Linked DNA regions of Phreatobacter stygius. The protein of the gene in region 1 interacts with the protein of each later gene in a pairwise test. Links are inferred from orthologs where the notes say so. Each region holds a gene or a part of one and is shown in the gene's direction. Other genes may lie near its edges. The genes, in order: E8M01_RS31560 and E8M01_RS11020.

Region 1 (10,933 bases):
GCGATCGTCGCCGAGCAGCCGACAGCCTTCGGGGCGCTCGATGCCGCGCGTGGCTGGCATGACCAGGACGGCGGCACGGTGCGGCCCTGGACCGACGACTATTCGAACATTCTCGGCGCGATCATCGCGCACTACCGGCGCTGACCGCCAGGGTCTTGAGCAGTCCGAGCGCGACCGCCACGCTCTCGGCGCGCACCGCGTCGCGGCCGATCGCGCCGAACCGGCGCTCCTCGGCGACCAGCCGCCCGTCGCGCGCGGCGGCGGCGAAATGGACCAGTCCCACCGGTTTCGCGTCGCTGCCGCCGCCCGGGCCGGCAATGCCGGTGATCGCCACGGCAAGATGCGCCTTCGACCGCCCGAGCGCGCCACGCGCCATGGCTTCGGCGGTCTCGCGCGACACCGCCCCGACACTTGCCAGCACGGCTTGGGGAACGCCGAGCATCTCGTGCTTGGCGTCATTGGTATAGGTGACGAAGCCGCGGTCGACCACGTCGGAGGAACCGGCAATGGCGGTGAGCGCGCCGGCGACCAGGCCACCGGTGCAGCTCTCGGCGGTCGCCACCATGAGTTTCCTGGCGCGGCAGAGGTCGAGCACTTCGCTGGCGGCCGCGCGGATCCTTGCCTCGTCCATGTCAGTCTCCCGGAAGCCTGACGGTTGCGACCGCCAGGGCCGCCAGGCCCTCGCGGCGGCCGACAAAGCCCATCTGTTCGCTGGTTGTCGCCTTGATGGCGACGCGCTCCGCCTCAAGTCCGAGGATCGCGCCGATGCGGGCCCGCATGGCATCGCGATGCGGCCCGACCTTCGGCGCCTCGCAGACCACGGTAATGTCGATATTGCCGATCCGGCCGCCGCGCGCGGCGATCAGCGCGCCGGCATGGGCCAGGAACCGGTCGGACGACGCGCCGCGCCATTGCGGATCGCTCGGCGGGAAATGGCTGCCGATATCGCCGTCGGCGATGGCGCCGAGCAAGGCGTCGGTCAGCGCGTGCAGGACGACGTCGCCGTCCGAATGGGCGATCACGCCGCGGTCATGGGCGATCCTGACGCCGCCGAGCCAGACATGGTCGCCGGGGCCGAAGGCGTGGACGTCGTAGCCCTGGCCGATGCGCACATCATTCATTGCGATGGTCCGTGTCATCAGGCGCTCGGCCGCCGCGAAATCCGCTGGATAGGTCAGTTTCACATTGGCCGGATCGCCCGGAAACACCCGGACGGGATGCCCGGCCCATTCCATCACCGCGGCGTCGTCGGTCGCCGCGAAGCCGGGCTCGCCGGCAACGCGGCGGTGGGCGGCGAGCAGGGCGGCGAAATCGAAAGCCTGCGGCGTCTGGATGGCGCGCAGGGCGAGCCGGGCAGGGGTGCCGGTGACGGTCTCGGCGGCGTCGACGCTCTTGATCGTGTCGACCAAGGCCGTGCCGGGGACCGCGGCAAGGCTGCCCGGCACGGACAGGGCGGCCAGCGCCCGATCGATCAGGTCGAACGACACGAAGGGGCGGGCCGCGTCATGCACCAGGACGAGGTCGGGGGCGTCGGCCGCCAGGGCCTCGAGCCCGGCCCGCACCGAGGCCTGCCGCGTCGGGCCGCCGGGGACCGGCGCGCCGAGCGTCGCGGCCTGCGCGACCGATTCGCGGTAGAGCTGCTGGTCGGCCGGATCGATCACCACCCGCACCGTCGAGATCGCCGGATGCCCGGCGAAAATCGCCACGGAATGGGCAAGCAGCGGGCTTTGCCCGACGCGGCGGTATTGCTTGGGCAGGCCATCGCCGGCCCGGCTGCCTCGTCCGGCCGCGACGATCAGCGCGGCAATGGTTCTGGTCGGTTTCATCATGCGTCGGGCCCGTTCACCCGTTACCTAGCCCGGAATTCTCCAACCGGCTACGGCCGGCCGGGACCAGAGACTGCGCCGGTGACGCCGGCCTTCCGGCGCCGGTCCGCCTTGGCCGCATGATGAGGCCATGGCCCGGGCGGGAATTCCGCGCCGGCAGCCCGGGCCGCGGCTGTCTTCCTGTCGATCAGCACAGCAATCCTCTTGTGCAGTGCGGCAATGATGTCTAAACTGTAGGCACTCAGTTAGACGCACAGGAAATAGGCATTCGGATGGCTCACATTTCGACCACGACGCCTTCGGCCGTGGCTTTGTCGATTGGCCAGCATCGGATCGCCAGCCCGGTGGCGCTTGCGCCGATGTCGGGTGTCACCGATGCGCCGTTCCGCCGGATGGTGGCGCGCTTCGGCGCCGGCTGGGTGGTGTCCGAGATGGTGCCGAGCGACGACCTGGCGCTGGGCGAGGAAGAGGCGCGCCTGCGCGCCGAAGGCGACGGGCTCGACCTGCACGTGGTCCAGATCGCCGGTTGCGAGCCGCATTGGATGGCCGAGGGGGCCAAGGTGGCCGCCGGTGCCGGCGCGAAGGTCATCGACATCAACATGGGCTGCCCGGCCAAGCGGGTGACCGGCGGCTATGCCGGTTCGGCGCTGATGCGCGACCTCGATCTTGCTGAAAATTTGATCAAGGCCACCGTTGCGGCAGTCGATGTGCCGGTGACGCTGAAAATGCGACTCGGCTGGGACGAGGCATCGATCAATGCGCCGGAGCTGGCGCGCCGCGCCGAGGCCTCGGGCATCCAGCTGATCACCGTGCACGGCCGCACCCGCCAGCAGTTCTACAAGGGGCAGGCGGATTGGTCGCTGATCGCTGAGGTGCGCGCCGCCATCGGCGTGCCGCTGGTCGCCAATGGCGATGTCGCGACCGTCGAGCAGGCCTCCGATTGCCTGGACAGGGCGCGGGCCGATGCCGTGATGATCGGCCGCGGCGCCCAGGGCAAACCCTGGTTCCTGGCCCAGGTGGCGGCCCACCTGGCCGGCATGGCGGTGCCGGCCGATCCGGATCTCGCCAGCCAGCGCGACGTCGCCGTCGAGCTCTACGAGGCGCAGCTCACCCATTACGGCGTCGCCGTCGGCGTGCGCCATGCCCGCAAACATCTCGGCTGGGCCCTGGACGTGGCGGCCGGCCAGGCCGGCGCTTCGGCCATGACGCTGTCGGCGGCGCGCCGGCGGGTGCTGACCCTCGACCAGCCGGAACAGGTGATCGCGGCGCTCGACGAGGCCTATGACGCGCTGGCCTGGAGGGCTGCAGCATGACGCTTGCGACCAAGCCTGCCGCCTCGTCGATGGAGGCGCATGATTCGATTCTGAACGCCTTGCCGCATCCCGTGGTGAGCGTTTCGTCTGATGGCACGATCCTCGACGGCAATGCCGCCGCGGAAGCCTTCTTCCAGGCCTCGATTCCGGTGCTGCAGCGCCACGCCCTGCGCGAGCTGGTGCCCTTCGGCAGCCCGTTGCTGGCGTTGATCGAGCAGGTCCGCGATCGCGGCGCGCCGGTCAACGAATACAAGGTCGATCTCGGCACGCCGCGCAACGGCGCGGAGCGGGTGGTCGACATCTATGTCGCGCCGATGCCGGAGCGTGCCGGCGCCGTCGTCGTCATGCTTCAGGAACGGACCATTGCCGACAAGATGGACCGGCAATTGACCCATCGCGGAGCGGCGCGCTCGGTCACGGCGCTCGCCGCCATGCTGGCGCACGAGATCAAGAACCCGCTGTCGGGCATTCGCGGCGCCGCCCAGCTTCTGGAAACCTCGGTCGACGACCAGGACCGCACCCTGACGCGGCTGATCTGCGACGAGGCCGATCGCATCGTCAAGCTGGTCGACCGCATGGAGGTGTTTTCCGACGAGCGGCCGGTGGAGCGCGAGCCGGTCAATATCCATGTCGTGCTGGAACATGTGAAGAAGCTGTCGCAATCGGGGTTTGCCCGGCACATCCGTTTCGCCGAGGAATATGACCCGTCACTGCCGCCGGTGTTCGGCAATCGCGATCAGCTGATCCAGGTCTTCCTCAACCTGATGAAGAATGCGGCCGAGGCGATCGGCGACCACACCGGCGAGGGCGAGATCATGCTCTCCACCGCCTTCCGCCCGGGTGTCCGGCTGACCATGCCGGGCACGGCGACCCGGGTCGCGCTGCCGCTCGAGGTCTGCGTGCGCGACAACGGCCCAGGCGTGCCCGACGACCTGCTGCCGCACCTGTTCGACCCCTTCGTCACCACCAAGAGCTCGGGCTCCGGCCTCGGGCTCGCCCTGGTCGCCAAGATCGTCGGCGACCATGGCGGCATTGTCGAATGCGACAGTCAGCCCCGGAAGACCCTGTTCCGGATTCTCCTGCCCATGGCGCGCGTGTCGCACGGCGACATCAACGGCCGCAAAGCTCTTTGACGAGGTTCACCTATGCCGACGGGAACGATCCTGGTCGCCGATGACGACGCCGCGATCCGGACGGTGCTGAACCAGGCGCTGTCGCGGGCCGGTTATGACGTCAGGCTCACCGGCAATGCCACGACGCTGTGGCGCTGGGTCGCCCAGGGCGACGGCGACATCGTGATCACCGACGTGGTGATGCCCGATGAGAACGCCTTCGATCTGCTGCCGCGCATCAAGAAGCTCCGGCCGGAGCTGCCGGTGGTGGTGATGAGTGCGCAGAACACCTTCATGACCGCGATCAAGGCCTCCGAACGCGGCGCCTATGACTACCTGCCGAAGCCGTTCGACCTGAAGGAACTGGTGTCGATCGTCGGGCGGGCGCTGGCCGAGCCGAAAGGCAAGCTCGGCGGCAAGGCGCCGCTGGCCGACGCCGACACGATCCCCCTGGTCGGCCGGTCGCCGGCCATGCAGGACATCTATCGGGTCCTGGCCCGGCTGATGCAGACCGACCTGACGGTGATGATCGTCGGCGAAAGCGGCACCGGCAAGGAACTGGTCGCGCGCGCCCTGCATGATTACGGCAAGCGCCGCGCCGGGCCTTTCGTCGCGATCAACATGGCGGCCATCCCGCGCGACCTGATCGAGAGCGAGCTGTTCGGCCACGAGAAGGGCGCGTTCACCGGCGCGCAGGCGCGCAATCCCGGCCGGTTCGAGCAGGCCGAAGGCGGCACGCTGTTCCTCGACGAGATCGGCGACATGCCGATGGAGGCCCAGACGCGGCTGCTCAGGGTGCTGCAGCAGGGCGAATATACAACCGTTGGCGGGCGCACGCCGATCAAGGCCGATGTCCGGATCGTCGCCGCGACCAACAAGGACCTGCGCCAGCAGATCCAGCAGGGCATGTTCCGCGAGGACCTGTTCTTCCGGCTGAATGTCGTGCCGCTGAGATTGCCGCCGCTGCGCGAGCGCAGCGACGACGTTCCGGATCTGGTCCGCCACTTCTTCGCCCAGGCCGAGCGCGAGGGCCTGCCGGCCAAGCAGATCGATTCCGGCGCGATGGAGAAACTGAAGCGCTATCGCTGGCCGGGCAATGTCCGTGAACTCGAGAACATGATCCGGCGGCTGACCGCGCTCTATCCGCAGGAAATCATCACCGGGCCGATCATCGACAATGAATTGTCGACGCCGGAGCCGATGTCGTCGCGCGAGGCGGCACGCGAGGACGAGACCCTGATGGCCTCGGTGGAACGCCACATGGGAACCTATTTCAAATCGTTCGGCGACGACGTGCCGCCGCCCGGCCTCTATCACCGGGTCTTGCGCGAAGTGGAGATCCCGCTGATCTCGGCGGCGCTGGCGGCGACCCGCGGCAACCAGATCAAGGCGGCCGATCTGCTCGGGGTCAATCGCAACACATTGCGCAAGAAAGTGCGCGACCTGGACATCCAGGTGATCCGCACCTCGCGGTGACGTGAAGCCCGATTACGTGACTTTTCGGACACAGTTGTTGTAAGAGGGCCGCAGGATTCCTTTGCGATTGGGCTGTCGAGCTGCCAATAAGGGCTGCTCGACGCTCCGTCCGGAGAGCATTCACTGCATGACGGCTCAAGCACCGCCCGATCCCGCGATCCGTGTCATCGACAGCGCGGCGAGCATGCCGCGCCTGCGTTCCGGGCGGGCAGGGCCCGTCATGGTCGGCGTCGCCCTCTTGGCGGGGCTCGTCACCTTCCTGCTGGTCACCGGGCTCTCGCCGGTGACGCCGACCCACGAGGTCGTGCTCAGCGTCCTGGTGGTCGATGCCGTCCTGGTGCTGCTGCTGGTATTGATGATCGTCCGGGAGATCCTGGCGCTGAGGCGCGCCCGGCGCAGCGGCCAGGCCGCCTCGCGCCTGCACGAACGGGTCGTGCGGCTGTTCGCCTTCGTCGCCTCTATTCCCGTGGCGGTGCTGGCGGTGGCCGCCTCGGTGACGCTCGACCGGGGCATGGAGGGCATTTTCTCCGGCGGTGTGAGACGCGCCGTCGAGGCCTCGGCGCAGGTCGCCAATGCCTATGTCGGCGAGCAGATCGAGCTGGTCCGGGCGGAAGCCGGCGCGCTGACCCAGGATATCGAGCGGATCCGGGCGCTGGACAGCCGGCAGGTCGATTTCAAACGGTTCCTGACCGCCCAGGCGCTGGTGCGCGGTTTCGCGGTGGTCAGGCTGGTCCGCCCCGACGGCAGCGTGGTCGAGGCGGCCGACCTGCCGGTGCAGGTCGATTTCAGCATTCCGGCGTCGATTCTCGACGAGGTGAGCAAGACCGACGACATCATCGTCAATGTCGCCTCGCGCGGCGAGCGCGACTTCATCGAGGCGATCCTCAGGCTCAAGCGCGGGATCGACGAGTTCCTCTACATTGTCCGGCCGATCAATCCGCGCATTGGCGAGCACCTCAGGGCAACCCAGTTCGGGCTGTTCGAATATCAGCAGCTGCAGGACCGCAGGCTTGGCCTGCAGATCGCCTTCGCCCTGATGTTCGCGCTGATCGCGCTTTTGGTGACCCTGTCGTCGGTGTTCCTGGGCCTGAGCTTCGCCAACCGCCTGGTCCAGCCGATCCGGCGCCTGATCGGCGCCGCCGACCAGGTCGCGGCCGGCGATCTCGCCGTCGAAGTCCATATCCGCAAGTCGGAGGGCGATCTCGCCAATCTCGGCGACACGTTCAACAAGATGACCGCGCAATTGCGCCAGCAGCGCGAGGATCTGATCAGCGCCCGCGACCAGATCGACAGCCGCCGGCGTTTCACCGAAGCCGTGCTGTCGGGCGTGACCGCCGGCGTGCTCGGCCTGGACGAGGCCGGCCACGTCACCTTGATGAACCGCTCGGCCGCCGACATTCTGGGCCTTGCCAGTGCCGAACTGTCGGGGGCGGTGCTGGCCGAGAAAGTGCCCGAGCTCGCCGACCTGATCGGCCGCGCGGGCCAGGGCGGCGCCAATCTGGTCCAGGGCCAGGTCATGCTGGTGCGCGGCGGGCGCGAACGAACCCTGGTGGTGCGGGTCGCGCTGGAGGCCGACGAGGAGGGTGCCCATGGCGCGGTCGTCACCATCGACGACGTGACCGACCTGGTGGTGGCCCAGCGCACCTCGGCCTGGGCCGATATCGCGCGCCGCATCGCCCATGAGATCAAGAACCCGCTGACCCCGATCCAGCTGTCGGCCGAGCGCCTGAAGCGGCGATACGGCCGGGTGATCACCGAGGACCGCGAGGTTTTCGACCAGTGTACCGACACGATCATCCGCCAGGTCGGCGACATCGGCAGGATGGTCGATGAGTTCTCCTCCTTCGCCCGCATGCCGAAGCCGGTGTTCGAGCGCGAGGACGTCGCCGAGACCGTGCGCGAAGCCGTGTTCATGATGCGCATCGGCTATCCCGAGATCGATATCGCCGCGGATATTGCCGAAGGCCCGTGGCCGGCCTCGTTCGATCGCCGCCTGATCAGCCAGGCCCTGACGAATATCATCAAGAACGCAACCGAGGCGATCGCGGCGGTTCCTGAGGATGAGCGCGGCAAGGGACGCATCATGGTGCGCCTGGTCGCAAATCCGCCTTTCTTTGCGATAGACGTGATCGACAACGGAATGGGCTTACCTAAGGAGAACCGTCACCGGCTGCTCGAGCCCTATGTCACCACCCGCACCAAGGGAACGGGACTGGGGCTCGCGATCGTCGGCAAGATCCTCGAAGAGCATGGCGGCGGCCTCGGCCTGTTCGACGCGCCGCCAGATGCCGAGGGACGGATACGAGGGGCGTGCATCCGCTTGAGTTTCAAGGACCAGAAAGTCGTCGTGGCATCCGCCACGGCGGCCGAGTGAGATCGGAACGGGTTTCGTAGTATGGCAGGCGATATTCTGGTGGTCGATGACGAGGTGGATATCCGTGACATCGTCGCGGGTATTCTGGACGACGAAGGCTATCGAACCCGCACCGCCCGCAATTCCGACGAGGCGCTGGCGGTGATCGAGGCGCGTCGGCCCAACCTGATCTTCCTCGACATCTGGATGCAGGGCAGCCGGCTCGACGGCCTGCAGCTTCTCGACGTGGTCAAGGAACGCCATCCGGACGTGCCGGTGGTGATGATCTCCGGCCACGGCAATATCGAGACCGCCGTCTCGGCGATCAAGCGCGGCGCCTATGATTATATCGAAAAGCCGTTCAAGTCGGACCGGCTGGTGCTGGTCGCCGAGCGCGCCATCGAAACCTCCCGGCTGAGGCGCGAGGTCAAGGCGCTGCGGCAGATTTCCGGGCAGGCCACCGGGCTGGTCGGCCGCTCCTCGGCGATGAACCAGCTGCGCCAGACGATCGAGCGGGTGGCGCCGACCAACAGCCGGATCATGATTTTCGGCGCCTCCGGCGCCGGCAAGGAATTGACCGCCCGCACCATCCACACGACCTCGGTGCGCGCCAATGGGCCGTTCATCGTGATCAATGCCGCGGCGATCACGCCGGAGCGCATGGAAATCGAGCTGTTCGGGGCCGAGAGCCAGAACGGCGGGGGACGCAAGGTCGGCGCACTCGAAGAGGCCCATGGCGGCAGCCTGTTCATCGACGAGATCGCCGACATGCCGCGCGAGACGCAGAACCGCATCCTGCGGGTGCTGGTCGAGCAGAGCTTCCAGCGCGTCGGCGGGGCGACCCGCGTGCAGGTCGATGTCCGGATCATTTCGTCGACGGCGCGCGACATCCAGACCGAAATCTCCGAAGGGCGCTTCCGCGAAGACCTGTTCCACCGGCTGGCCGTGGTGCCGATCCGGGTGCCGTCGCTGGCCGAGCGGCGCGAGGACATCCCGGATCTGGTCGAGCATTTCCTCGACCAGATCTCGGCCGGCACGGGCCTGTCCAAGCGCAAGATCGGCGAAGACGCCATGGCGGTGCTGCAATCGCATGACTGGCCGGGCAATCTGCGCCAATTGCGCAACAATATCGAACGCGTGCTGATCCTCGCCGGCGGCGATCCCGACGCGGTGGTCGATGTCTCCATGCTGCCGCCCGATGTCGGCTCGGCGGTGCCCTCCATGCCGCAGGGCCAGGGGGGCGAACACCTGATGGCCCTGCCGCTGCGCGAGGCGCGCGAAGCCTTCGAACGCGAATATCTGGCAGCCCAGATCAATCGCTTCGGCGGCAATATCTCGCGCACCGCCGAGTTCATCGGCATGGAGCGTTCGGCGCTGCACCGCAAACTGAAGGCGCTGAGCGTCGGCTGATTCGCCGGCGATCGCCGCCGTCCGGGGCCCGCGCCGCGGCGATCCCCGCGGCGGCGTCCCGCAAATTCGTCAGGGCGGCTTTGCGCGGGCCGGGCATGTCCGGCCTTCGCTGACCGGCGGAACCGTGTCAGATTGGTGTTGCAGTGCGGTGCAACCGCACCGCGTTCTGCAAGGCGTCAGGCGGCCCGCGCTGCGAGCGTTGTCCCAACTGACGATCGGCAAGCCCGAACAGGAGCCCGACCATGTCCCGCATCGCTTATGTCAACGGCAGCTACCTGCCTCATGGTTCGGCAGCCGTCCATATCGAGGATCGCGGGTATCAGTTCGCCGACGGCGTCTATGAGGTCTGCGAGGTGACGGGCGGCCGGCTGGTCGACGAGACGCGCCATCTCAACCGGCTCGAGCGCTCGCTGAACGAATTGAAGATCGCCTCGCCGATGTCGCGCGGCGCGCTCAGCGTGGTGCTGCGCGAGACGGTCCGGCGCAACCGGGTGCGCGAGGGCCTCGTCTACATGCAGGTGACCCGCGGCGTGGCGCGGCGCGATCACGCCTTTCCGAAGCCCGGCACGCCGCCGGCCCTGGTGATCACCGCCAAATCGGTCGACATGTCCAAGGGCGACGCCAATGCCGCCAAGGGCGTCAAGGTCATTACCCTGCCCGACAATCGCTGGGAGCGGGTCGACATCAAGTCGGTCGGGCTCTTGCCCAATTGCCTTGCCAAGCAGGCGGCGCGCGAGGCTGGCGCCTACGAGGCCTGGCTGGTCGACAAGGACGGCTTCGTCACCGAGGGATCGTCAACCAATGCCTGGATCGTCACCAAGGACGGCGTGCTGGTGACCCGTTATGCCGATAACGGCATCCTCAAGGGCATTACCCGCACGACACTGTTCGATCTGTGCGCCCGCGAGGGCGTCCGGATCGAGGAGCGCCAGTTCAGCGTGGCCGAGGCCCAGGAGGCGCGCGAGTGCTTCCTGACCTCGGCGACGACCATCGTCATGCCCATCGTGGCGATCGACGGCCGGCCGGTCGGCAACGGCGCGCCCGGCTCGATCGCCACCGATCTGCGTTCGAAATTTCACGAGGTGGCGGAGATCGCTTGAAGCGCGAGGCATGAGGACCACACGAGGCCGTGACGGCCGCCCCGCTTGCGCGGGGAGGACCGATCGGCCTCTAATAGGCAGTCAAGAAGAAGCTCGGAGCCGGTCGAAAAGCCGGTTCTTCAACCTTCGCGGCGCACTTTCTGCCGCGGCAACAACGGAAAAACACAATGGCGGATCGAGCCCAGAACCTCCAGGACACCTTTCTCAATCACGTCCGCAAGAACAAGGTTCCTCTCACCATCTTCCTCGTCAACGGCGTAAAGCTTCAGGGCGTCGTCACCTGGTTCGATAACTTCTGCGTACTTCTGCGGCGCGATGGCCACTCGCAATTGGTCTACAAGCA
Region 2 (10,723 bases), 4.3 Mb from region 1 along the record:
CGCGAATTCTTCGCGCTGCTCGGGCCGTCGGGCTGCGGCAAGAGCACGCTGATGCGGTTGCTCGCCGGCTTCGAAACGCCGAGCGCCGGCCGCGTGCTGCTCGGCGGCCAGGACCTCGCCGGCGTGCCGGCGCATCGGCGGCCGGTCAACATGATGTTCCAGTCCTATGCGCTGTTTCCACATATGAGCGTGGAGAAGAACATCGCCTTCGGCCTGGCCATGGAGCAACTGCCGAAGGACGAGATCCACGAACGGGTCGCGGCCATGCTGAAACTGGTCAAGCTCGAAGCCTATGCCGGCCGCAAACCGCATCAATTGTCCGGCGGCCAGCGCCAGCGCGTGGCGCTCGCCCGCGCGCTGGTCAAGCGGCCGAAGGTCCTGCTGCTCGACGAACCGCTCGGCGCGCTCGACCGCAAGCTGCGCGAGGAGACCCAGTTCGAGCTGATCGCCCTGCAGGAGCGGCTCGGCATCACTTTTGTCATCGTCACCCATGACCAGGACGAAGCGATGACCATGGCGACCCGCATCGCGGTGATGGACAAGGGCCATGTGGTACAGGTGGCGCCGCCGCCGGTGATCTACGAGGCACCGGCGAGCCGTTATGTCGCCGGCTTCATTGGCGACATCAACCTGATCGAGGGCAAGGTCGCGGCGGTCGAGGGCGGGCGTGCGACGATCGAGACGGCGATTGCCGGACGGGTCAGCGTCGAGGCGGCCGAGGCCGTGTCGGCCGGCCAGGCGGTGGCGGTTGCCTGGCGGCCGGAGAAGACCCGCATCCTCAGGAGCGGCGAGCCGGCTCCCGACGGCTGGACGGTGATCGACGGCGTCGTCAACGATATCGGCTATCTCGGCGACTGGACCACCTATGTGATCGGGGCCGGCGGCCTGCGCTTGCGCGCCGCGGTCGCCAATGCCGCGCGCCTGGTCGAGCGGCCGATCACCTGGGGCGAGCCGGTGCGCCTGGCGGTCGCGGCCGACGCGCTCGTCCTGTTGACCCGGTAGCGGCCATGAGCGATCGCGCCACCCGCCGCGTCACCATCCTGGTGCCCTATCTCTGGCTGGCGCTGTTCTTCCTGGTGCCCTTCGCCATCGTCGCGAAAATGTCGCTGTCGCAGGTGGCGACCGCGGTACCGCCTTATGAGCCGGTCTTCCAGGCTGGCGACGGCCTGGCCGGCTGGCTCGACAAGGCAGGCCAGCTGTCATTGGCCAATTATGGCGTGATCGTCGGCGACAGTCTCTATATCGACGCCTTCGTCTCATCGCTCCGGATCGCCGTGATCGGCACCTTGATCCTGCTGATCATCGGTTACCCCATGGCCCATGCCATGGCCCGCGCTCCGGAACGGTTCAGGCCGCTCCTGGTCATGGCGGTGATCCTGCCGTTCTGGACCAGCTTCCTGATCCGGGTCTATGCCTGGATCGGCATCCTCAAACCCGAAGGGCTGTTGAACGAACTGCTGCTCGGCCTCGGCCTGATCGGCACGCGCCTGCAGATCGCCAATACCGAGACGGCGATCCTGATCGGGGTGGTCTATTCCTACCTGCCCTTCATGGTGCTGCCGCTCTATGCGGCGCTGGAGCGGATCGACCGGAGCCTCTTGGAAGCGGCCAATGATCTGGGCTGCCCGCCCTGGCTGGCGTTCTGGCGCATCACCGTGCCGCTGACCTTGCCGGGCATCATTGCCGGCTGCTTCCTGTGTTTCATCCCGATCACCGGAGAAGTGGTGATCCCGGATCTGCTCGGCGGCTCGGAAACCCTGATGATCGGCAAGACGTTGTGGACCGAGTTCTTCGCCAATCGCGACTGGCCGGTGGCGTCAGCCGTCGCCATCCTGCTGCTCGTCGTGCTGGTCGGGCCGATCATGGTCTATCAGCACCTGCAGGCGCGCCAGCTGGAAGCTGCCCGATGAAGAGGGACTGGCGATGAACCGGCGCTCCCGCCTGATCGACGCCACCGCGCTGACGCTCGGCTTCGGCTTCCTCTACCTGCCGATCGTCATCCTGATCGTGTTCTCGTTCAATGCCAGCCAGCTGGTCACCGTCTGGGGCGGCTTTTCGACGCGCTGGTACAGCGCGATCCTGGACAACCGCCAGCTCCTCGATTCGGCCTGGATGACCGCCAAGGTCGCGTTCGTCTCGGCGGTCATCGCCACCGTCATCGGCACCTTCGCGGCGCTCGCGCTGACCCGCTACCTGCGCTTTCGCGGGCGCTTCCTGTTCACCGGCATGGTCTATGCGCCGCTGGTCATGCCCGAGGTGATCACCGGACTGTCGCTGCTTCTCCTGTTCGTCTCGCTCGGCATCGATCGCGGCTTCTGGACGGTGACGGTGGCGCACGCGACCTTCACGCTCGGCTTCGTGGCGGTGGTGGTGCAGTCGCGGCTGGTCAGTTTCGATGCGTCGCTGGAAGAGGCGGCGGCCGATCTCGGCGCTTCGCCGGCCCAGGTGTTCTTCCGGGTCACCCTGCCGATCATCGCCCCGGCGGTCATCGCAGGCTTCCTGCTCGCCTTCACGCTCTCGCTCGACGATCTGGTGATCGCGAGCTTCACCACCGGCCCCGGGGCAACCACCTTGCCAATGCGCATCTACAGCCAGGTCCGGCTCGGCGTGACGCCGGAAATCAACGCGATCTGCACGCTGATGATCGCGGCGGTGACGATTGCGGTGATCGCCGCCTCGCTCGCCACCAAACGGGATGCGCTCGCCAAGCGGCAGTAGTTGGAAGGGATCGTGGCCGGGAGGGGTTGACCTCGATCCGTCCAAGATGGTCTCTGCGATCAGTCTAAGCCCTCGCCGGAGCCTTCCCGCTCATGTCCGCAGCCGTCGACCGCCTCTTGAAGATCCTCGATCTCGAGCGGCTCGAGGTGAACCTGTTCCGCGGCCAGAGCCCGAAAGAGGGCTGGCAGCGGGTGTTCGGCGGCCAGGTGATCGGCCAGGCGCTGGTCGCTGCCTGCCGCACCGTCGAGGCCCGCGCACCGCATTCGCTGCATGCCTATTTCGTGCTGCCCGGCGATCCCAAGGCGCCGATCATCTATGAGGTCGAGCGCATTCGTGACGGCAAGAGCTTTTCGACCCGGCGGGTGCTGGCGATCCAGCACGGCGCCGCGATCTTTTCGCTGTCCGCCTCGTTTCAGGTCGAAGAGGGTGGTTTCGAGCATCAGTTCGGCATGCCCGACGTGCCGCCGCCGGAGAGCCTGCCGGCGGAGGCCGAGATCGGCCGCAATCTCGACCCCGCGGCGCCGCCGGCGGTGAAGGCCTATTTCGCCCGTGAGCGGCCGATCGAATTGCGTCCGGTCGAACTTGAGCGTTATCGCGGCGTGCGTCAGCCCGAGGGCAAATTCCACGCCTGGATCCGGGCGACCGGCACCTTGCCTGACGATCCGATCGTCCATCGCTGCGTGCTGGCCTATGCCTCCGACATGACGCTTTTGGATGCAGCGCTGATCCCGCATGGGCGGACCCTGTTCGATGCGACGATCCAGGGCGCCAGCCTCGACCACGCCATGTGGTTCCACCGACCGTTCCGCGCCGACCAATGGCTGCTCTATGCGCAGGATTCGCCGTCGTCCCAGGGCGCGCGCGGCTTTTCGCGTGGCTCGATCTTCACCCGCGACGGGTTGCTGGTGGCGTCAGTCGCCCAGGAAGGGTTGATCCGGCCGCTTCGCGGCACGTGACCGGTTTCCGATTCTGCACATTTCCTGGGCAATCCGCCATGGCAAAGCTGCGGCGGCTTTATGGCACGCTTTGTATTGCCTATTGTTTGGGCAAAAATCAGAGAAAGCTCTCGGAGAGACTTCCGGAGCCCTATCTATCTATTTGAAATAACTTCATTTTTCAGAGCCGTGTGCGACTGGCACGCGACTTGATTCCCTGTCCCTGGTTCGGATCGCAGCCCCCGCTCGGGTTGGGCCGAAGAGCCGCCAGCAACGCTTCAACCCGGTGCCTTCCGGCGAAGCCAATTCGGGGATGTCGATATGAAAATCGTGATGGCTATCATCAAGCCATTCAAACTGGAGGAGGTCCGCGATGCCTTGACCGGCATCGGGGTCCACGGCCTCACCGTGACGGAAGTGAAGGGCTATGGCCGCCAGAAGGGCCATACCGAGATCTATCGCGGCGCCGAATATGCCGTCAGCTTCCTGCCGAAGCTGAAGATCGAGGTGGCTGTCCCGGCCGGCGACGTCGACAAGGTCGTCGCGGCCATCGCAGGCGCCGCCAAGACCGGCCAGATCGGCGACGGCAAGATCTTCGTGACCTCGATCGAGCATGCCGTGCGCATCCGCACCGGCGAGACCGACGTCGACGCGCTCTGACGCGGCCCCCAAACGCCCAATATCCTTCCGGAGTACTCCCACATGACCAAGTCCATATGTTCCCGGTGGGGCTTCACGGCGCTTGCGCTGTTGGCCGCCGCGGCAGTCTTCGTCGAACCGGCGCTGGCCCAGGCGCCGGCGCCGACGCCGCCGAAGCCCAATCCGGGTGACACCGCCTGGATGCTGGTTTCCTCGGTGCTGGTGCTGTTGATGACGGTTCCGGGCCTGGCGCTGTTTTATGGCGGCCTCGTGCGCACCAAGAACATGCTGTCGGTGCTCACCCAGATCTTCGTGATCGTTGCTCTCGTGGCGATCATCTGGGTGGTCTATGGCTACTCGCTCACCTTCACCAGCGGCGGCGGGCTCAATGCCTATATCGGCGGCTTCTCCAAGGCCTTCCTGATCGGGGTCGATGCCAATTCGACCGCCGCGACCTTCTCGAACGGCGTGGTGATCCCCGAACTCGCCTATATCTGCTTCCAGATGACCTTCGCCTGCATCACGCCGGCGCTGATCATCGGCGCCATCGCCGAGCGGGCGAAGTTCTCCGCGGTCATCCTGTTCGTGGTCCTGTGGGTGACCTTCATTTACTTCCCGATCGCCCATATGGTCTGGTACTGGGCCGGTCCCGACGCTATTGCCGACGCGGTCAAGGCGGTCGCAGCAGCCGGTGCCGACGCAGCCGCCAAGGCGGCGGCCGAAGCCAAGCTCGCCGCGGTCAAGGCCGATGCCGGCCTGATCTATCAGTGGGGTGCTCTCGACTTCGCCGGCGGTACGGTGGTCCATATCAATGCCGGCATTGCCGGCCTGGTCGGCTGCCTCGTCATCGGCAAGCGCATCGGTTACGGCAAGGAACTGATGCCGCCCCATTCGCTGGTCATGACCCTGATCGGCGCCGCCCTGCTCTGGGTCGGCTGGTTCGGCTTCAATGCCGGCTCCAACCTCGAAGCCAATGGCACGGCGGCGCTCGCCATGATGAACACCTTGGTGGCGACGGCCGCCGCGGCGCTGTCCTGGCTGTTCGTCGAATGGGCGGCCAAGGGCAAGCCCTCGCTGCTCGGCGCGGTCTCCGGTGCCGTTGCCGGTCTGGTCGCGGTGACACCCGCTTCGGGTTTCGCCGGGCCGATGGGCTCGATCGTCCTCGGCCTGGTCGCCGGCGGCGTCTGCTTCGTCTTCTGCTCGACGGTGAAGAACGCCTTCGGCTACGACGACTCGCTCGACGTCTTCGGCATCCATTGCGTCGGCGGCATCATCGGCGCCCTGGCGACCGGCATTCTGGTCAATACCTCGCTCGGCGGCGTCGGCATCCCCGACTACGAAACCAAGCCGGGCGAACTGGCGGTCGCGGCCTATGAATTCGGCCCGGCCTTCATGGCCCAGGTCAAGGCGGTGCTTCTGACCCTGGTCTGGTCCGGCGTCGGCTCGCTGGTGCTGTTCAAGATCGTCGACGTGATCGTCGGCCTGAGGGTTTCCGCCGACCGCGAGCGCGAGGGTCTCGATCTCGCCGAGCATGGCGAGCGGGCTTACAATCCCTGAGCCTGACCGCCTGCTTTCGAGACTCGACACGACCCCCGGCGCAGCGCGCCGGGGGTTTTCTTTATGCCGGCAGCAGGGCGCGCGACCCGGCCAATCGGGCGATGGTTAATCACCCGTCAACCCTTGCCTCGCTAAGTTCAGGTTCACGAACCGGATGGCTTTCCGGGGCGTCCGCCTGCGCGCGGATGTCCCGTCCGGCCCTCCCTTCACAGGATGCGACCGACATGGCTGTGGCGCGGCGGCATACCGGGCTTTCGATCTTTCCCGAAGCGATGAAGGGTGCAATGCGCCGCAAGATCCGACAGATCGGCGGCCTTGCGATCCTTGCCGCCGTCGGCCTGGCCGCGCTTGCCCTGATGACCTGGACCGCCGGCGATCCGTCGCTCAGCCATGCCACCAATGCGCCGGTGAAGAACTGGGTCGGCCGTCCCGGCGCGATCCTCGCCGATCTGCTCATGCAGCTGTTCGGGCTCGGCGCCATTGGCCTCATCGGGGTCGCGGCGGCGTGGGGCTGGCGCTTCGTCACCAACCGGCCGTTCGATCGCGAAGGCCTGCGGATTCCGCTCGGCATCGCCGCCGGCATGATCCTGGCGGTTGCCGCTTCCGTGGTGCAGGCGCCGCGCGGCTGGCCGCTGCCGACCGGTATCGGCGGTGTCATCGGCGACGGCGGCCTGGCGGTGATCAGCGCGGTTGCCGGCAATCTCTCCGGCCTGACGCGCGGCTTCGTCGCCATTGCCATTCTGGGGCTTGGGCTGTTCGTCGCGGCGATCGCCGCCGGCGTCATGATCAAGGCGGCCCGGCCGCCCGAGGAGGAGCTCGCCGACGAGCTGGCCCCGGCGCGGGCGGTGCGCGTGCGCGGCAGCGACGACCAGGAGCCGGGACGGCTCAGCGGCTTTGCCGCCAACAGCCTCGGCGCGCTGGCCCATGGCGTCCTGTCGGCCAAGGCCAAGCTGAAGCGCATGGCGGGCGAAGCGCCGGATCTGGCGCGCGCCGCGGCCGGCGCGCCTGCCGGCCGCGCCGAACCGGCGACACCGGGTCTCGCCGCACGCGCGAAAGCCTTCTTCACCGAACCGGACGACGACTTTCCGGTGGCCGCCCGGGCAACCGGCGCGCGCCGCGAGCCGGTGGTCGAGGCGGCCGCCGAACGGGCGCCCAGGACCTATCACGCGCCGCCGGCCCGGGTCCGTCAGGACGAGCCGGAGGTGGATGCACCGCGCATCGCGCCGGGCCTCGCCGGCCGGCCGCCCGTCGACGACGAACCGCCATTCGAGGTCGAACCCCGCCCAGCCGCCGATGGCCGTGGCCCGCGTATTCACGCGCCGGCACCCGCCCCCCGCCCGGTGGCGGTCCAGCAGAAGCTGCCGCTGCCGCCGCCCGACGGCATCGACGACAGCTATGAGCTGCCGCCGCTCGACCTGCTGACCGAACCCAAGCCCTCCGAACGCGACGTCTCGATGTCGACCGAGGCGCTGCAGGACAATGCCGCGACGCTCGCCTCGGTGCTCGACGATTTCGGCGTGCGTGGCGAGATTATCAATGTCCGGCCAGGCCCGGTGGTGACGCTCTACGAGCTCGAGCCGGCGCCGGGCACGCGCTCCAACCGGGTGATCGGCCTTGCCGACGATATCGCCCGCTCCATGTCGGCGGTCTCGGCGCGCGTCGCGCTGGTGCCAGGCCGCAATGCCATCGGCATCGAACTGCCCAATGCCAGGCGCGAAAACGTGCTGCTGCGCGAAATGCTGGCGAGCCAGGATTTCATCACCGCCAAGGAAAAGCTGCCGATCGCGCTCGGCAAGACCATTGGCGGCGATCCGGTGATCGCCGATCTCGCCAAGATGCCGCATCTGCTGGTGGCCGGTACCACCGGCTCGGGCAAGTCGGTCGCCATCAACACGATGATCCTGTCGCTGGTCTACCGGCTGACGCCGGCGCAGTGCCGGCTGATCATGGTCGATCCGAAAATGCTCGAATTGTCGATCTATGACGGCATTCCGCATCTGCTCACCCCTGTCGTCACCGACCCGAAAAAGGCGGTCGTGGCGCTCAAATGGGCGGTGCGCGAGATGGAAGAGCGCTACAAGAAAATGTCGAAGCTCGGCGTGCGCAATATCGACGGCTTCAATGCCCGCATGGCGCAAGCCCGTTCGAAGGGCGAATTGCTGACCCGCACCGTCCAGACCGGCTTCGACCGGGAAACCGGCGAGGCGGTCTACGAGCAGGAGGAGATGGGCCTCGACCCGATCCCCTATATCGTCGTCATCGTCGACGAAATGGCCGACCTGATGATGGTCGCGGGCAAGGACATCGAAGGCGCCATCCAGCGTCTGGCCCAGATGGCGCGCGCCGCCGGCATCCACCTGATCATGGCGACCCAGCGTCCGTCGGTCGACGTCATCACCGGCACGATCAAGGCGAACTTCCCGACCCGCATCTCGTTCCAGGTGACCTCGAAGATCGACAGCCGCACCATTCTGGGCGAGCAGGGTGCCGAGCAGCTGCTCGGCCGCGGCGACATGCTGTTCATGGCCGGCGGCGGCCGGATCAGCCGCGTCCACGGCCCGTTCGTCTCGGACGAGGAGGTCGAGCGGATCGTCGGTCATCTGAAGCAGCAGGGCGCGCCCGACTATCTGGAATCGGTCACCACCGATGACGAGGAGGCCGCCGACGGCGAGGGCGAGGACGGCGCCGTGTTCGACAAGGGCGCTTTCGGCGACGAACCGGCGGATCTCTACGACCGGGCGATCCAGGTGGTCATGCGCGACAAGAAGGCGTCGACCTCCTATATCCAGAGGCGGCTGCAGATCGGTTACAACCGCGCCGCCTCATTGATCGAGCGGATGGAGCGGGAAGGTATCGTCGGACCGGCGAATCATGCAGGCAAGCGTGAGATCCTGCTGCCCGAGGGCGCGGATTGAGGGCCGGGTTTCGCCTCGAATTCGCCCTATCGACTGCCTATCACCCGCGCCAGCCAATCATGGAGCTGCGATGACGAGACGCCTGACAATCGCGGGACCGGCCTGTCTGCTGCTGGCCGGGGTCGCGCTGTTCGGGGCGGCCTCGCTTGCGGCTGCCTCCGACCGCCCGATCATGCTCGCCCAGGGCGCGCCGCTTCAGCTCGGCCCGGCATCCGGCCCGGCACCCGGCGCGGCAGCGCCGTCAGGCGGCCCGCCGCGGGTTGCGCCAGTGCCGGCCGTGCGTCCCTCGACCGATTCGCCGACCGCGCCCGCCATGCCGCAGCCGCCCGGCCCGGCAGCCGCGCCGGCGCCGGCGCCGACCACGACGGCCGCCGGGCCGTTGACCCCGCCGGTCCGGCGTCAGGCGCCGCGCGCCGCCCGCGGCATCGACGCCGATACGCGTGACATCGCCCAGCAGGTGAACGCCTATTTCAACGGCATCCGCTTCATGCAGGGCGATTTCGTCCAGGTCGGGCCGGACGGCCGGCGCACCACCGGCAAGCTCTATCTCGACAAGCCCGGCAAGATCCGCTTCCAGTACAATGCGCCGAGCCCGGTCGAGATCATCGCCGACGGCCAGTCGGTGGCGGTGCGCGACCGACGGCTGAACACGCAAGACATCTATCCCCTGTCGCAGACGCCGTTGCGTTTCCTGCTGTCGGATCGTGTCGACATCCTGCGCGACGCCAATGTCACGTCGGTCACCCGCGATCCCGACTATGTCATCGTGATGCTGGAGGAACGCCAGGCCATCGGCGGCACCAACCGGCTGATGATCCTGTTCAATGCCAATGACTTCACGCTCCGGCAGTGGACGGTGTTCGACGCACAGGGCTACGAGACCTCGGTCGCCGTGCACAATCTCGACACCAGCCGCAGGCCGGACCAGCGGCAGTTCCGGATCAATTACGAGCGGATCCTACAGTAGCAGGTTCTAGTCGATCGCGTTCAAGGTCCGCATGACCGTCCAGCGCGAGGTCAGCGCGGCGACCGTGGTGACCAGCACGACCAGCACGACAATGCCGACATAACCGGTCGAGCCGAGCGAGAACGTGCCGAACAGAGCCTCGATCTGATCGCCGCCGGCGGTGGCGCGCCAGCGCGAGGCGATGAGGCCGGCGGTCAGGATCGAGACGATCGCGGCACCGCCACCGGCGAGACCTCCCTTGAGCGCCAGCCAGAGGAAGTGGCGCTGGAATTCGCCGGCGATGAAGGCATCACGCGCGCCGACGAAATGCAGCACCTCGACCACCGGGCGGTTGGTGGCGACCGCCGCGCGGGTGGCGAAGATCACCGAAAGGCCTGTTGTCAGGATCATCAATGTGACGATGGTCAGGCCAACGATGACGACCGCCCGGGCCATGGCCTTGAGCCGGTCGAACCATTGGCGATGATCGTCGAGGCTGGCACTCGGCACCTGCTCGACCAGTGCCCGCCTGAGCCCGGCCAGGTCGGCCGGCCGGTCGTCGGCGAGCCGGAGCACGATCAGCCGGGGGATCGGCAGGTCGTCGGTCGCAAGCCCGGTGCCGAGCCAGGGCTCCAGCATGCGGGCGGTCTCTTCCGCCGTATAGGGCGAGACATCGGCGACGCCGGGGAAACGGACGGCGACCTCGGTCGCGCGGGTCACGTCGACCTGCAGGTTGCGGCCGGGCGCCGGCCGGATCTGGATGGTCGCCTCGCGCACGATCGAGGCGGTCCAATCATCGGCGGCGGTGCGCACCAGGTCGACCGCGCCGACGGTCAGCGAGCCGAGGAAGGTCATGATGGCGATGATGACGACCAGCGCCCGGCCGGCGATCGAGGACGGCGGCACCAGTGATGCGCCGCTGCTCGCCGGCAGCCGGTCGTCGCCCGCTTCAGGGTCGCCGGCCGGCGCCGGTACCGGCAGTCCGAGGCGCCCGGCCAGCTGCGCCCACAGGG

The links.
Region 2: the proteins of E8M01_RS31560 (region 1) and E8M01_RS11020 interact in binary tests that used the Escherichia coli proteins (3 or more experiments, as listed by UniProt). The link is inferred for Phreatobacter stygius from one-to-one orthologs.

The regions. Positions count from the first base shown.
Region 1 is NZ_CP039690.1:6,663,862-6,674,794, reverse strand. The notes cover bases 2,205-5,203. They hold E8M01_RS31560 (two-component system sensor histidine kinase NtrB), read left to right. Parts: upstream 2,205-3,135; coding sequence 3,136-4,272; downstream 4,273-5,203. Other genes in these bases: ntrC (nitrogen regulation protein NR(I)), read left to right, coding at 4,285-5,203; dusB (tRNA dihydrouridine synthase DusB), read left to right, coding at 2,205-3,139. In the rest of the region: E8M01_RS31580 (fused MFS/spermidine synthase), read left to right, coding at 1-144; E8M01_RS31575 (CinA family protein), read right to left, coding at 122-631; E8M01_RS31570 (bifunctional 2-C-methyl-D-erythritol 4-phosphate cytidylyltransferase/2-C-methyl-D-erythritol 2,4-cyclodiphosphate synthase), read right to left, coding at 633-1,829; more of dusB, read left to right, coding at 2,099-2,204; more of ntrC, read left to right, coding at 5,204-5,727; E8M01_RS31550 (sensor histidine kinase NtrY-like), read left to right, coding at 5,855-8,101; nitrogen assimilation response regulator NtrX, read left to right, coding at 8,123-9,490; E8M01_RS31540 (D-amino-acid transaminase), read left to right, coding at 9,733-10,590; RNA chaperone Hfq, read left to right, coding at 10,758-10,933.
Region 2 is NZ_CP039690.1:2,394,255-2,404,977, reverse strand. The notes cover bases 2,855-5,643. They hold E8M01_RS11020 (P-II family nitrogen regulator), read left to right. Parts: upstream 2,855-3,974; coding sequence 3,975-4,313; downstream 4,314-5,643. Other genes in these bases: E8M01_RS11015 (ammonium transporter), read left to right, coding at 4,356-5,643; tesB (acyl-CoA thioesterase II), read left to right, coding at 2,855-3,674. Also shown: E8M01_RS11040 (ABC transporter ATP-binding protein), read left to right, coding at 1-1,002; E8M01_RS11035 (ABC transporter permease subunit), read left to right, coding at 1,008-1,910; E8M01_RS11030 (ABC transporter permease), read left to right, coding at 1,924-2,718; more of tesB, read left to right, coding at 2,811-2,854; more of E8M01_RS11015, read left to right, coding at 5,644-5,849; E8M01_RS11010 (FtsK/SpoIIIE family DNA translocase), read left to right, coding at 5,951-8,764; E8M01_RS11005 (outer-membrane lipoprotein carrier protein LolA), read left to right, coding at 8,835-9,731; E8M01_RS11000 (cell division protein FtsX), read right to left, coding at 9,738-10,723. UniProt on the Escherichia coli protein: Involved in the regulation of nitrogen metabolism. Regulates the activity of its targets by protein-protein interaction in response to the nitrogen status of the cell.